Regions from separate parts of the Xanthobacter sp. ZOL 2024 genome, predicted to be linked through region 1. Evidence: predicted binding sites of a transcription regulator. Region 1 holds the regulator's gene; each other region holds the start of a gene.
The links. The regulator LexA, encoded in region 1, represses DNA repair genes until DNA is damaged. The targets are predictions, from matches to a motif close to TGTTCNNNNTGTGTTCNG.

Region 1 (4,899 bases):
CGTCAGTTTCCGCCTTAATGCCTGGACCGGCCCAGAAGAGGCCGGCCCACATTGGGAGGAAGATGATGCGCGTGCGTTCCCTTTCGTTCGCGGTGGTGCTCGGTCTCTTGAGCACGCCGGCGCTGGCGGCGGATCCGACCGGCCTGTGGCAGACGCCGACCCGCGGTGGACAGGTGGAAATCACCCATTGCGGTAACGCGTTGTGCGGGCGGCTGGTGTCGTCGGAGGGGTTGAAGGCCGATCCGGCGCTGAAGGATGTTCACAACCAGAATGCCGGGCTGCGCGGGCGGGCGCTGAAAGGCCTCACCATTCTCACCGGCTTCACCGGCGGGCCATCGGAGTGGACCGGCGGGTCCATCTATAATGCGGATGACGGCAAGACCTATTCGGGCAGCATCGTGCTCGATGGCGACAACCGCTTGAAACTGCGGGGCTGTGTGATCGCGCCCCTGTGCAAGACGCAGACCTGGACGCGGCTGCGCTGAGGCTGATGGGCGCGGTTCGGCCGCGCACGGGGCGGTGGACAGGATGCGCCGGGGGGGCCATCTTCCCGGCTGCATATAACGATTCCCTCCCGCGAGCCCTCACTCCCATGGCGAGCCTCACCCATCTCGACGAGCACGGCGCCGCGCGCATGGTGGATGTGTCGGAGAAATCCATCACCTCCCGCGAGGCGGTGGCAGAAGGCCACGTGGTGATGGCGGCGGCGACCCTCGAGCTCATCTTGTCCGGCAATGCCAAGAAGGGCGATGTCCTCGGCGTCTCGCGCATCGCCGGCATCATGGCGGCCAAGCGCACGTCCGATCTCATTCCCCTGTGCCATCCGCTGATGCTCTCCAAGGTGGAGGTGGCGCTGGAGGCGGATGCCGCGTTGCCCGGCCTGAGGGTGACCGCGCGGGTCAAGACCGCAGGCCAGACCGGGGTGGAGATGGAGGCGCTCACCGCCGTGTCGGTGGCCTGCCTCACCGTTTACGACATGGCCAAGGCGGTGGATCGCGGCATGCGCATCGACGGCATCCGCCTGCTGGAGAAGTCCGGCGGCCGCAGCGGCCTGTGGCAGGCCGGCGCCTGAACGCGCATGGGCGGCAAAAGAAGGATTGAAAATCATGGCCCTGATGAGCGTTGAAGAGGCGTTGAGCCGCGTCACCGCATCAGCGGCGCTGCTGGGAATAGAAAATGTGCCCGTGGGCCAGGCGGTGGGCCGTGTGCTCGCCGACGACCTTGTGGCGCGCCGGTCCCAGCCGCCGGCGGACATGTCGGCCATGGATGGCTATGCCGTACGGGGCACCGACATCGCCGAGACCCCCGCCCGCCTCACCGTCATCGGCGAATCGGCCGCCGGCCGGCCCTTCGCGGGCACGGTGGGACCGGGCCAGGCGGTGCGCATCTTCACCGGCGCGGTGGTGCCCGAGGGTGCCGATACGGTGGTGATTCAGGAGAATACGGCGCGTGATGGCGATGCGGTGACCACCACGGCACCGACAGCGGCGCTGCGCAACGTGCGCAAGCGCGGCTGCGATTTTACCGAAGGGCGGGCGGGCCTCAGCGCCGGCCGGCGCCTCACCGGGCGTGACGTGATGCTGGCAGCAGCCATGAACCACGCCACCGTGCCGGTGGCGCGGCGTCCGCGTGTGGCGCTGATTCAGACCGGCGATGAGCTGGTGCTGCCCGGCCATGCTACCGGTGCGCTCAGCGAGGTGGTGGTGTCGAACGCATTCGGCCTCGCGGCCCTGGCCCGGCGCGCTGGCGCGGAGGTGACCGACCTTGGGCTGGTGGGCGACGACCTGGAGGCCATCCGCGCGGTGGTGGCCGGCGCCCTGGGCGGCGCCTTTGATCTTCTGGTGTCGTCCGGCGGTGCTTCGGTGGGAGATCACGATCTGATGGCGCCGGCGCTGCGTGCGGAAGGGGTGGAACTCTTCGTGCACAAGATCGCCCTGCGCCCGGGCAAGCCACTCATGTTCGGCAGCCGCGAGGGCGTGCGGTGCCTGGGCCTGCCGGGCAACCCGGTTTCCTCCCACGTCTGCGCGTTGCTGTTCCTGGAACCCCTGGTGCGGGCCATGCAGGGTGACAGCGCGGCCGCTGCCGCAACCGCTCCTGCCCGGCTGGCGGTGGCGGTGCCGGCCAACGACATGCGCCGCGACTTCATGCGCGCGCGGATGGCGCACGATCCGGATGGCTCGGTGCGGGTGACGCCCTTCGCCTCGCAGGACAGCGCCATGCTCAGCGTTCTCTCGGCGGCGGATTGCCTCCTGGTGCGCCCCCCTTTCGCCCCCGCCGGGCAGGCGGGCGACCCCTGTGAGATCATTCCTTTCGAGGATTAGGCCGCTTTAATCGGATCTTCACCCTTGCGGAACACAAAAGGAACAGATAGAAAACTGTTCATGATTTGTTTCGCGGGTTGCGGCTCGGCTGCAGAACATGGCGTGCCCCGTCCGGGCTGGAACGGGTGCGCGCTCCTGCAGCAGACCGCACCGTAATTGGGGGCGCGAGATGCTGACGCGGAAGCAATATGACCTGCTTCGCTTCATTCATGAACGATTGAAGGAAACTGGCGTTCCGCCCTCCTTCGACGAGATGAAGGATGCGCTCGACCTGCGGTCGAAGTCTGGCATCCATCGGCTCATCACCGCCCTTGAGGAGCGGGGCTTCATCCGTCGCCTGCCCAATCGCGCGCGGGCGCTGGAGGTGGTGCGGTTGCCGGACAGTGTCGCCCCAGGCCTCACCGTGCCCCGTGGCGCCAATCGCGGCTTCTCCCCTGCGGTGATCGAAGGCAGCCTGGGCAAGGTGCGCCCGACGGTGGAAGACGAGGAGGAGGCGGGGCAGACCGTCGCCGTCCCCGTCATGGGCCGGATCGCGGCCGGCACGCCCATTTCCGCCATCCAGAGCCGCAACGCCACTTTGAACGTGCCACCGGAGATGCTGGGCACCGGCGAGCATTTCGCTTTGGAGGTGCGCGGCGACAGCATGATCGAAGCCGGCATCCTGGATGGCGACACGGTGCTGATCCGCAAGTGCGACACCGCCGACACCGGCGACATCGTGGTGGCGCTGGTGGACGACGAGGAAGCAACCCTGAAGCGGCTGCGAAAAAAGGGCGCCTCCATTGCCCTGGAGGCCGCCAACCCGGCCTATGAGACACGCATCTTCGGTCCGGATCGGGTGCGGATCCAGGGGCGGCTCATCGGTTTGATGCGGCGTTACTGACGTTCATTCTTCTGCTGCGTCGTCGGCGCTGCGATCGGCGGGCGCAGGCGTTTGTGGCGCGCGGGAGGGATCTGGAAAGGGCACCGCCGTGCGCGTCCACGGCCGGTCGTACTGCGGGGAGCGGGTCGGCACCTCGCGCAGTTGCCCGTCTTCCACATGAAAGGTCAGCGTGCCGGTGGCCGCGAGGCTCTCCGGCGTCAGCACGCGGGCCGGGCATCCGGCCGGCGGCGTGTCCCGGGTGACGACGATGCGGGCGTTCATGCAATCGGCTGCGAGGCTCTGCGGCGTTGTGGAAACGGCGATTGTGCCGCCCTGTGGCAGCGGCGCGGTGCAACCCAGACCATCACAGCGGTAGAAGCGGGCGAGGTCGCGGTCGCGGGCTGTGCGCGGATCCCCTTCCCGCTCGAGCCATTGCTCCGCCACCAGCCGGGCGCGGCTGGCGCCGAGGATGGCGAGGCGGCCGTCCGGTCCCCGCACGGCGACGGTGGCGGCATTGGTGGCGATCAGGACATCCGGTCGCGGTGGCGGGCCGCTGGAGGCCACCGCAAGCGCCAGCAGCGGCGCGGCGATGAGGCTCAAGACGCCGCGGAGCAGGCAGAGCGTGAGGAGCGCCAGGGTGAACCAGACGACCGTAGCGGTGCGGACACCATCGAAGCGGGCGTCGGCGCCGGGCAGGCTGGCAATCCAGTCGGACACCCCGACCATGATCTCGATACCCTTGCCCATCACCGGCCAGGCCAGTTGATCCCAGCCAAACGGCATCAGCAGCACGCCGACGAGACCGAAGGGCATGACCAGGAGCGAAACCGCGGGCATGGCCAGCAGGTTGGCGAGCAGGCCATAGGGCGCCACCCGCTGGAAGTGGTAGGCGCCATAGGGACCGCTGGCGAGCCCGGCCACCAGGGAGGTGACGGCGATGCCGGCGAGGAACACCAGCGGGGCCATGGCCAGGCGCCCGGTCCGGCTTTCGGGCTGGGGCATGGCGCGCAGAGGCTGGAACCGCTCATAGGCGGCAACCAGCGCCAGAGTGGCGGCGAAAGACATCTGGGTGCCCGGTTCCAGCACCGCTTCCGGTGTCAGCCCGAGCACCAGCAGGGCGGCCACCGCCACGGTGCGCAGGGTGAGGGCGCGGCGCCCCACCAGCACGCCGCCGAGCACCAGCGCCGTCATCACGAACGAGCGCTGGGCCGGCACCTCGTTGCCGGACAGGATGAGATAGCCGGCGCTGCCCACCAGCGCCATCAGCGCGGCAGTGCCCTTGATAGGCCAGCGCAGCGCCAGGCCGGGCACCAGGGCGAGGGCACCACGCGCCAGCGCGAACAGGGTCCCCGCCACCAGCGCCATGTGGAGGCCGGAGATGGAGAGAATGTGGGTGAGGCCCGACACCCTCATGCTCTCTTCCACCTGGGGCGCGATGGCGGTGCGGTCTCCGGCCACCAGGGCGACGGCGATGGCCGCCGGCGTACCCTGCAGGCTGGCGTCGATGCGTCGGGCGAAGGCCGCACGGACGTCGGAAACGATCATGGCGAGCCGCACGTTGAGGGGCGGGTCGGCTCCGGGCAGCAGCTGGGGCCGCCCCAGGCCGAATCCGATAGCGCCGATGCCGCGAAACCAGGGTGCCCGTCCGAAATCGTGAGCGCCGGGCTGGGCCGCCTCCAGCGGGGGCAACAGCCGCGCCAGCTGGGACACATGGTC
Region 2 (4,899 bases), 1.3 Mb from region 1:
CCTGTCGGTGGAACTGCCGTTCCTGCTGAACCTCATGGCGCAGAAGGCCAAAGCCCTGATCCACAAGGAAGGTCAGCTGCTGCTGGAGAAGAAATAGGGCTCAGGCGGCCTGCGCCACCACCGTCAGCGTGTCGAAGGTGAAGGTGCCGTCGGGCTCGATCTCGAAATGCCGGGCCACATCCGCGCTCGCCCCCTGCTGCAGGGCGCGGATGGCCGACACATAAAGCTCCGGCGTGCGGATGCGCGCCACCCAGGAGGCAAACTCCAGCCGGAGCCGCCGCGGCGTCACCGCCTCCAGCGCGAAGCCGGCCGCCCGCAGGCGCTGCTCCCATTCAGCCCGGGAGAAATCCCGGCCGTGGGAGGGATCACGCAGCAATTCGACGGTCTGCAGAAAGCTGTCGGCCGCTGGCCAGTCCGGCGCCATCACATCCATGAACACCGCCCGTCCGCCCTCTTTCAGCACCCGCCGCGCCTCGGCGAGGCCCGCCTCCAGGCTGCGCCAATGGTGGGCGCTGTAGCGCGAGGCCACGGCATCGAAGGCGGCATCGGGAAACGGCAGGCTCTCGGCCACACCCTGGGTGGTGGTGATGTTGGCAAGGCCCCGCCGCGCGGCCTCGCCCCGCACCGCCGCCAGCATGGCGTCGGACAGGTCATAGGCCACCACCTCGCCCGCGAAAGGCGCGGCGGTGAAGCTCACATGGCCGCCGCCGCAGCCCAGATCCAGCAGGCGGGCCGGCTGCTCGCGCTGCATCAGCGCGGCGAAGGCCTCGAGATCAGCACCCTGGGCGTGCACGGCGCTCGCCACATAAGCCGCGGCCTGCGGCCCGAACTGCTGCGCCACCAGATCCTGCACGTTGACGCTGCGTTTGGCTTCGGCGGTCATGGCGTCCTCCCTGTGGTTCGTGCCCCTGGGTGGCAGATCCACCGGCGCGGAGCAAGATCACGATCGGTCAGGACGCGGCGCGATCGCGGTCGGGATGGTGGAAGAGAAGCACCAGCACCACCGAGGAGGCCCCCAGCGCCGCCATCAGCAGGAAGCCGTCGGCGAACGAGCCGCGCAGATGCAGCACCCAGCCGGTGAGCGCCGGCGCCAGGAAGCCGGCCAGCGCGAAGCCGAAATCCATGATGCCGAGGGCGGTGGCCGCCCGCTGCGGCACGATATCCACATTCACCGCATAATAGGCCGCGTTGGCCCCCATGGAGGCCGCCACCGCCACGGTGATGCAGGCCACCGCCACCGGCAGGCTCACCCCGAACGCCACCGGCAGCACCGCCAGCGCGGCGATGAACTGGGTGCCGGCAATGAGGTAGGAGCGCGCCACCCGCAGCCGCCCCGTCGTCTTCAACAGGTGATCGGACCAATGGCCCAGCGCCCACAGCACCACCGCCGCCGCCAGCCACGGCAGTACGGTGAAGGCGCCCACGGTGGTGAGATCCAGCCCATAGGCCTGGTGCAGGTAGCTCGGCAGCCAGGTCATGAAGAAGAACAGGAAATAGCCGAACACGAAGAAGGCCCAGTAATTCACCACCAGGGTCGGATTGGTGAGCAGCACCCGCACCACCCCGCCCCCGCCCGCATGGCCGGCAGGGGCCGCCGGCGCGCCGGCGCGGATGCGGGCCAGTTCCTCCGCATTCACATGGCGCGACTGGGCCGGATCATTGCGGAACAGCATCACCCAGAGCGGCACCCAGGCCACCGAGATGAGGAACAGCACGCCGAAGGTCCAGCGCCAGTCGAGCACCGCCAGCAGCTGCGTGACGATGGGCCCGCCGATGGCCAGCGCCAACGGTACCGAGACCAGCGCATAAGCCAGCGCGCGCGCCTGCTCCTGGGGCGGCAGCCAGCGGCTCACCGCGCCGGTGAGGGCGGGAAAGTTCGGCCCCTCGGCCACCCCCAGCAGCACCCGTGCCGCATAAAGGGCGGCAAAGCCGGTGGCCGCCCCCGTGAGGCCGATGGAGAGGCTCCACAGCACCGCCGCCACCGCCAGCACGATGCGCGCGCCCCAGCGGTCTACGGCAAAGCCGCTGAGCAGGGTGGTGATGGCATAGCCGAGGCCGAAGGCGCCGAGGATGGTGCCGGCATCGAACTTCGACAGGCCGAGGGATTGCTCCATCAGCGGAATGGCATAGGCGATGGCCGCCCGGTCGATATAGTTCACCACCGTGATGGCGAACAGCAACAGCACCACCACGAACCGGAACCGCGTCGCCGCCATTGTCCGCCCTCCTCGTCCCGCGCGCCTCCAGGTCGCCTCCAGGTCTGGCAGCCCGCCGCGGCGGCTTCAAGCGCCAATTGCCGAATATCGGCGACGGCCACGCCGGTGCGGCGGGGGGACGCCAACGTTCCCATTTCGTTCTTGCGCGCAACGGGACCCTCGGCTAGGCTTTTTGCAATCCACGGCTGAACAGGGGGCCAGCGGTGATCCAGCGGGTGGCGACGGTGGCGTTCGCGGGGGTGGAGGCGCGCCCGGTGGATGTGCAGGTGCACGTGGCCTCCGGCCTGCCTGCCTTCACCATCGTCGGCCTGCCCGACAAGGCGGTGAGCGAGGCCCGGGAACGGGTGCGCGCGGCCCTGATCGCCTCAGGGCTCGCGCTGCCGGCGCGGCGCATCACCATCAACCTCGCCCCCGCCGACCTGCCCAAGGAAGGCTCCCATTATGACCTGCCCATCGCCTTGGGGCTGATGGCCGCCATCGGCGCCATTCCGGCCGATGCGCTGCTGGGCTTCACGGTGGTGGGGGAGCTTGCCCTCGATGGCACCATCGCCGCGGTGGCGGGGGTGCTGCCCGCCGCCATCGGCGCCAACGCCCGTGGCCATGGCCTCATCTGCCCCGCGCCCTGCGGCGCCGAGGCCGCCTGGGCCAGCCCCGAGATGGAGATCCTGGCCCCCGACTCCCTGATCCAGCTTGCCAACCATATGAGCGGACGACAGCTGATGACCCGCCCCGAGCCGCGCATGAAGGAGAGCGGGGCCATCGCCCTCGACCTCAGGGACGTGAAGGGTCAGGAGACCGCCAAGCGGGCGCTGGAGGTGGCCGCGGCCGGTGGACACAATCTCCTGTTCATCGGCCCGCCGGGCGCCGGCAAATCCATGCTGGCCCAGCGTCTGCCCTCCATCCTGCCAGCCTTGTCACCGGCGGAGATGCTGGATGTTTCCATGATCGCCTCGGTGGCGGGCGCCATCGACGACGGGGCGCTGGTGAGCCGGCGGCCGTTCCGCGCGCCCCATCACTCCGCCAGCATGGCCGCCATGGTGGGCGGCGGCGCCAAGGCGCGGCCGGGGGAGGTCTCGCTGGCCCACAACGGCGTGCTGTTCCTCGACGAACTGCCGGAATTCTCGCCCCAGGTGCTCGATTCCCTGCGCCAGCCGCTGGAGAGCGGCGAAGTGCTCATCGCCCGCGCCAACCATCGGGTGACCTATCCGGCCCGCTTCCAGCTGATCGCCGCCATGAACCCGTGCCGCTGCGGGCGGGCGGGGGAACCGGGCTACACCTGCAAGCGGGGCCCGCGCTGCGCCGATGAATATCAGGCCCGCCTGTCCGGCCCCTTCCTCGACCGCATCGACCTTCATCTGGAGGTGCCGGCGGTGAGCGCCTCCGACCTGGTGCTGCCCACCCCCACCGAAGGCTCGCGGGAGGTGGGGGCGCGGGTGGCCATGGCCCGGGAGATCCAGCGCGAGCGCTACATCGCTTTGGGTCGGCCGGACGTGCGCACCAATGCGGAGGCCTCCGGCCCCCTGCTGGAAGAGGTGGCGACGCCCGACGCCGCGGGGGCGACCCTGCTGCGCGACGCCGCCGATGCCATGCGCCTCACCGCCCGCGGCTATCACCGCGTGCTGAAGGTGGCCCGCACCCTGGCCGATCTCGACGGCGCCGATGGCGTGGGGCGCCGCCATCTGGCGGAGGCCCTCGCCTATCGCGCGGCGGCTGAACGCCCGCGCGCCGCTGCATAGTGCGGGCGCCCTGGAGGCGTCGGGCACCCCCCGCAGACCTCCGCTGCCTCCGGGCGCCGAGCGTGCGCCGGAGGCAGGGATGACACGGCTGAGCGGGTGCGCCCGCTCACTCGGCGTTGATGGCGATGCCTTCCAGATAGCTGATCTGGGACAGGTCGCCCGGCTCCACCTGCTGCAGATCCGCCAGAACCTTGGGGTCCACCGCGCGCATGGTCCGCACGCCGCCTTCCGGCCCCTCGAAGGTCACGGTGCCGGCCTGCTTGTTCACGTCCACGAAGATGGTGGTCAGCGTCACCGCACGCACGCCGAAGCCTTCCGGCCAGCCCGGCAGGCCGTCGTTGATGGCCACCTCGCTCAGAACCTCGCCGGGCGTGCCCTGGCGGGCCTTGCCAAGGCCAGTGACCACGCCGGGCACCACGCGGATGAGCAGACGCTGGCCGTTCTGGAAGGCGCTCAGGTCCCCGACGATCAGCGGCGCGATCACCGCCCAGCGCCGGCCATTGGGCAGTTCCAGCACCACCCGCCGGGTGGCGGGATCGGCGGAGACGAACTGCGCCCGGAACACCCGCACCGGCACCGTGCCCACGCCGGCGATGGTCACCTGCTCCACCGCCGTGGGCTGCGGCTGCGCGCTCGCCTCATGGACGCCCGTGACCACCAGCGCGGCCAGTGCCGCCGCGACAAGACGTGCCTTCATCTCTTCCCCCAATGCCGCGAGCGCAGAGGCGCAGCGCCTGCCGTCGCGGTCGCAGCCGATAAAGCCAGATTTGACGGCCTGCTCACATCCGCGCCATGGCGAAATCTCGACCTATCCTTAAGAAAGCCTGTTATCACAGATGGCTGTCTGGCAGGTGACGCCATTGTCACATCGGCGTTGGAAAACTATGGTGAATGTGACGTTCACATTCGCACCGTCACAAAACTCGTGCGGGAGACGTGAAGGCTGC
Region 3 (4,899 bases), 520 kb from region 1:
GGTGCCGTCCGCATTGAGCTTGTGGCGGGGATCGGCGATCAGCGCGATCAGGGGTGCCATGTCCTTGGCCGGCCAGTCGCGACCCATGAGCGAGTCACGGGCGCTCGACGGGTCCGGCGCGGTACGGATGAGGCGGATGACCTCGTCGATATTGGCGACCGCGATGGCGAGGCCCACCAACACATGGGCGCGATCGCGCGCCTTGCGCAGCAGGAACTTGGTGCGGCGGCTGACCACTTCCTCGCGGAAGGCCACGAACGCCGTCAGAATGTCGTGCAGCGCCAGCACCCCGGGCTTGCCACCCGACAGCGCCACCATGTTCACGCCGAACGACGTCTGCAGCAGGGTCTGGCGGTAGAGGTTGTTGAGCACCACGTCCGCCTGGGCGTCGCGCTTGACCTCGATCACCACCCGCAGGCCGTCGCGATCGCTCTCGTCGCGGATCTCGGAGATGCCTTCGATGCGCTTATCGCGCACCAGTTCGGCGATCTTCTCGATCATGGTCGCCTTGTTCACCTGATAGGGAATCTCGGTGACGATGAGCGCTTCGCGATCCTTGCGCAGGCTCTCGATGGCCACCTTGGCACGCATCAGGATTGAGCCACGCCCGGTGAGATAGGCCTGGCGGATGCCGCTGCGACCCAGAATGAGCGCACCGGTGGGGAAATCGGGGCCCGGCAGGATATCCAGCAGCGCCTCCGGCGTCAGCGCCGGATCGTCGATCAGGGCGATCGTCGCGTCGATCACCTCGCCCAGATTATGGGGCGGGATGTTGGTGGCCATGCCGACAGCGATGCCGCCGGCACCATTGACCAACAGATTCGGGAACTTGGCCGGCAGAACGCTCGGCTCGTGCTCGCTGCTGTCGTAGTTTTCCTGAAAGTCGACGGTCTCCTTGTCGAGATCGTCGAGCAGCGCATTGGTGACTTTTTCGAGCCGCACCTCGGTGTAGCGCATGGCGGCCGGAGCATCGCCGTCCACCGAACCGAAATTGCCCTGGCCATCCACCAGCGGCACCCGCATGGCGAAGTCCTGGGCCATGCGCACCAACGCGTCATAGACCGACTGATCACCGTGGGGGTGGTATTTACCGATGACATCGCCCACCACGCGCGCCGACTTGCGGTAGGACTTATTCCACTCGTAGCCGTTCTCCGACATGGAAAACAGGATGCGGCGATGCACCGGCTTCAGGCCGTCGCGCACGTCCGGCAACGCGCGAGCGACAATGACGCTCATCGCATAGTCAAGATAGGAGCGCGACAGCTCCTCGGTGATGGAAACTGGCGTGATGTCCGAGGGCGGCTCGCCTCCGGACTTCGGCGTCTCGGGCTCGGCCAAAAGTCAACACCTTCATGGCGATTGGAGTTGTTGACTTGTAGCCGATTCACCCTCCGGACGCCAGCGAAACCCCAGCGCAAGGATTATTTTTTAACGTTGTATTTCAATATGTTATGAGGATCAGCCCGACCCTCGCGCAGACATCTTGTCCGTTTTGCGTCACAGGCCCTCGTCCGCGCATCCAATCGCGACCCGCGCAAGGCGCTCACGGCACCCCTCAGACCACCACAAGCACCTGCCGCGCCAGTCGCTGCACCCGCGACCTCACCACTCGGAGCCCCGGCGCACCACCCTCGAAGGCACCCGCAGCCACCGTCGTTGCCCGTCAGCAGACGCACCCGCCGACCCGCGACACACTCGTCCGGCGGACACGAATGTCCGCCGTCACTCAAACACCCGACACGAAGCGCCGGAGCCGTTCTCAGAAGGGGATTTCGTCGTCGAGATCATTGGAAGGACGCCCACCGCCGGACGAGCCCGCCGCGCCACCGCCGGACGGACCCGAACGCCGGCCACCACCCCCGCCGTAGCCGCCGCCACCGAACCCGCCACTGCCCCCACCCATGGGGCTCTGCGCGCCGAAATCGGAGCCGCCGCTGTAGTCCTCGGAGCTCTCGCCGCCGGAGCGGCCATCGAGCAGGGTAAGCTCACCGCGGAACGGCCGCAGCACCACCTCGGTGGTGTAGACGTCCCGCCCATCCTTCTCATATTTGCGGGTCTCGAGCTGCCCCTCGATATAGACCTTGGAGCCCTTCTTCAGGAACCGCTCGGCCACATTGACCAGATTCTCGCTGTAGATGGTCACCGCATGCCATTCGGTGCGATCCTTGCGCTCGCCGGTGGCCTTGTCGCGCCAGCTCTCGGAGGTGGCGATGCGCAGGTTGCAGACACGCCCACCGCTTTGGAACGTGCGCACTTCCGGATCACGGCCGAGATTGCCGATCAGGATCACCTTGTTGACGCTGCCGGCCATCGCCCGCCTCCTTCTCCATGCGCCCACCGGAGCGGCGCCCATTCGCCGCGCACCCTAGCCGGCCCGACGCCACATGCGAGCGCCCCGCCGCGTTGTCCACTGCAAAGAGGCACTCCACAGCTGCCGGACACCACCAAGCCCCGCCAAATGTTCTACATCCGTTCTATCTCCTCCCCATGACCGCGACAAGCGTGTTTTTCCCGGCGTGCCCGAATTTTTGACTCGCACGGCACCAAAGTTCTTATTATGTTCTCTACCGCATCGCACGCACGTCGCTACATTTGGAGCATGACCATGAGCGACCACGCAGCTTGGCTGTTTGCTGCCATCGTCACGCCGGGCGATGGGGTGAGCGGCGGCAGGAATGCCGGTGGTTCTGTTCGTCTTTTCGCTGTTCTCGTCACCGCTGCAGGCGCGTGCCCGGCACGCGCGGCGGCCTTCCCCCTGCCCTGATCATCTCGCGCTGGCTCCTGGCCGCGCGTGGCTGGAATTCATGTCGGATCGCGCCTCCTCCTCGCGGACCTTGCCCGCGCTCGCAACGCCCACCCCCGATGCACCGCGGCGGGACGCCCGGACCCTCTCCATTCGCGGCGCCCGCGAACACAATCTGAAGAATGTGGATCTCGAGGTGCCGCGGGACGCACTGGTGGTGTTCACCGGCCTGTCGGGCTCCGGCAAGAGCTCGCTCGCCTTCGACACCATCTATGCAGAGGGCCAGCGCCGCTACGTGGAGAGCCTCTCGGCCTATGCACGCCAGTTCCTGGAGATGATGCAGAAGCCGGACGTGGACCAGATCGACGGCCTCTCGCCCGCCATCTCCATCGAGCAGAAGACCACCTCCAAGAACCCGCGCTCCACCGTGGGCACGGTGACCGAGATCTACGATTACATGCGCCTGTTGTGGGCGCGCACCGGCGTGCCCTACTCGCCGGCCACGGGCCTGCCCATCGAGAGCCAGACCGTCTCGCAGATGGTGGACCGCACCCTCGCCCTGCCCGAGGGTGCGCGGCTGTTCATCCTCGCCCCAGTGGTGCGCGGGCGAAAGGGCGAGTATCGCAAGGAACTCGCCGAGTGGATGAAGAAGGGCTTTCAGCGGGTAAAGGTCGACGGCACCTTCTACGAGATCGCCGACGCCCCCGCCCTCGACAAGAAATTCAAGCACGACATCGACGTGGTGGTGGACCGCATCGTCGTGCGGCCCGATCTCGCCCAGCGCCTGGCCGACAGCTTCGAGACCGCCTTGGGCCTGGCCGACGGCATCGCCATTGCTGAGTTCGCCGACGAGAAGGACGAGACCGGCGCGCCGCGCCGCATCCTGTTCTCGGAGAAATTCGCCTGCCCGGTCTCCGGCTTCACCATTCCCGAGATCGAGCCGCGGCTGTTCTCCTTCAACAATCCCGTGGGCGCCTGCCCGGCGTGTGACGGCCTGGGCGTCGAGCAGACCATCGACCCCGACCTGGTGGTGCCGGACAAGATGCGCTCCTTGAAGCAGGGCGCCATCGCCCCCTGGGCCAAGTCCACCTCGCCCTATTATGGCCAGACCCTCGATGCGCTAGCCAAGCACTATCACTTCGCCCTCTCGGTGCCGTGGTGCGACCTGCCTGAAAAGGCGCAGCAGGTGCTGCTCTATGGTTCGGAGGGCGAAAAGATCACCTTCGCCTACAATGACGGCATGCGCGCCTACGAGACCGAGAAGTCCTTTGAAGGGGTGGTGCGTAACCTCGACCGACGGTGGAAGGAGACCGACAGCGACTGGGCGCGGGAAGAGATCTCCAAATATTTCTCCACCGTGCCGTGCCAGGCCTGCGGCGGCTACCGCCTGAAGCCGGAGGCGCTGGCGGTGAAGGTGGCCGGCCGGCACATCGGCGAAGCCGCCGCATTGTCGGTGAAGGCGGCGGCGCAGTGGTTCGAGGCGCTGCCCGCCGAACTCACCGCCAAGCAGAATGAGATTGCCGGCCGTATCCTCAAGGAAATCCGCGAGCGCCTGCGGTTCCTGCTGGACGTGGGACTGGAATACCTCACCCTCGCCCGCTCCTCCGGCACCCTGTCCGGCGGCGAGAGCCAGCGCATCCGCCTCGCCTCGCAGATCGGCTCCGGCCTCACCGGCGTGCTCTACGTGCTGGACGAGCCTTCCATCGGCCTGCACCAGCGCGACAACACCCGCCTGCTGGAGACGCTGAAGCACCTGCGCGATCTCGGCAACACGGTGATCGTGGTGGAGCATGACGAGGATGCCATCCTCGCCGCCGATTACGTGGTGGACGTGGGCCCCGGCGCCGGCATCCACGGCGGGCGCATCGTCGCCCAGGGCACGCCGGCGGAAATTCTCGCCAACCCCGCTTCCCTCACTGGCAAATATCTCACCGGCGCGCTCTCGGTGGGCGTGCCGGCCCGGCGTGCACCCAACCCCAAGCGCATGCTGAAGCTGGTGGGCGCGCGCGGGAACAATCTGAAGAATGTCACCGCCGAGATCCCCCTCGGCCTGTTCACCGCCATCACCGGCGTGTCGGGTGGCGGCAAGTCGACCCTGCTGCTGGATACGCTCTACAAGGCGGTGGCGCGGCGCCTCAACGGCGCCACCGAGG

Region 2: the regulator LexA is predicted to act here: its motif matches at 2,342-2,359, upstream of ACU4E7_RS12005 (YifB family Mg chelatase-like AAA ATPase).
Region 3: the regulator LexA is predicted to act here: its motif matches at 2,551-2,568, upstream of ssb (single-stranded DNA-binding protein).

Annotation. Positions count from the first base shown of each region.
Region 1 is NZ_CM128808.1:3,919,613-3,924,511, forward strand. It holds gene ACU4E7_RS17980 (DUF2147 domain-containing protein) at 63-485, shown strand; gene moaC (cyclic pyranopterin monophosphate synthase MoaC) at 593-1,072, shown strand; gene ACU4E7_RS17990 (molybdopterin molybdotransferase MoeA) at 1,107-2,321, shown strand; gene lexA (transcriptional repressor LexA) at 2,491-3,204, shown strand; gene ACU4E7_RS18000 (ComEC/Rec2 family competence protein) at 3,208-4,899, opposite strand, start outside.
Region 2 is NZ_CM128808.1:2,611,061-2,615,959, reverse strand. It holds gene ACU4E7_RS12020 (polyhydroxyalkanoic acid system family protein) at 1-97, shown strand, start outside; gene ACU4E7_RS12015 (class I SAM-dependent methyltransferase) at 101-883, opposite strand; gene ACU4E7_RS12010 (MFS transporter) at 951-2,216, opposite strand; gene ACU4E7_RS12005 (YifB family Mg chelatase-like AAA ATPase) at 2,420-3,952, shown strand; gene ACU4E7_RS12000 (hypothetical protein) at 4,059-4,649, opposite strand.
Region 3 is NZ_CM128808.1:3,399,112-3,404,010, reverse strand. It holds gene gyrA (DNA gyrase subunit A) at 1-1,341, opposite strand, end outside; gene ssb (single-stranded DNA-binding protein) at 1,763-2,314, opposite strand; gene ACU4E7_RS15530 (hypothetical protein) at 2,609-2,767, shown strand; gene uvrA (excinuclease ABC subunit UvrA) at 2,808-4,899, shown strand, end outside.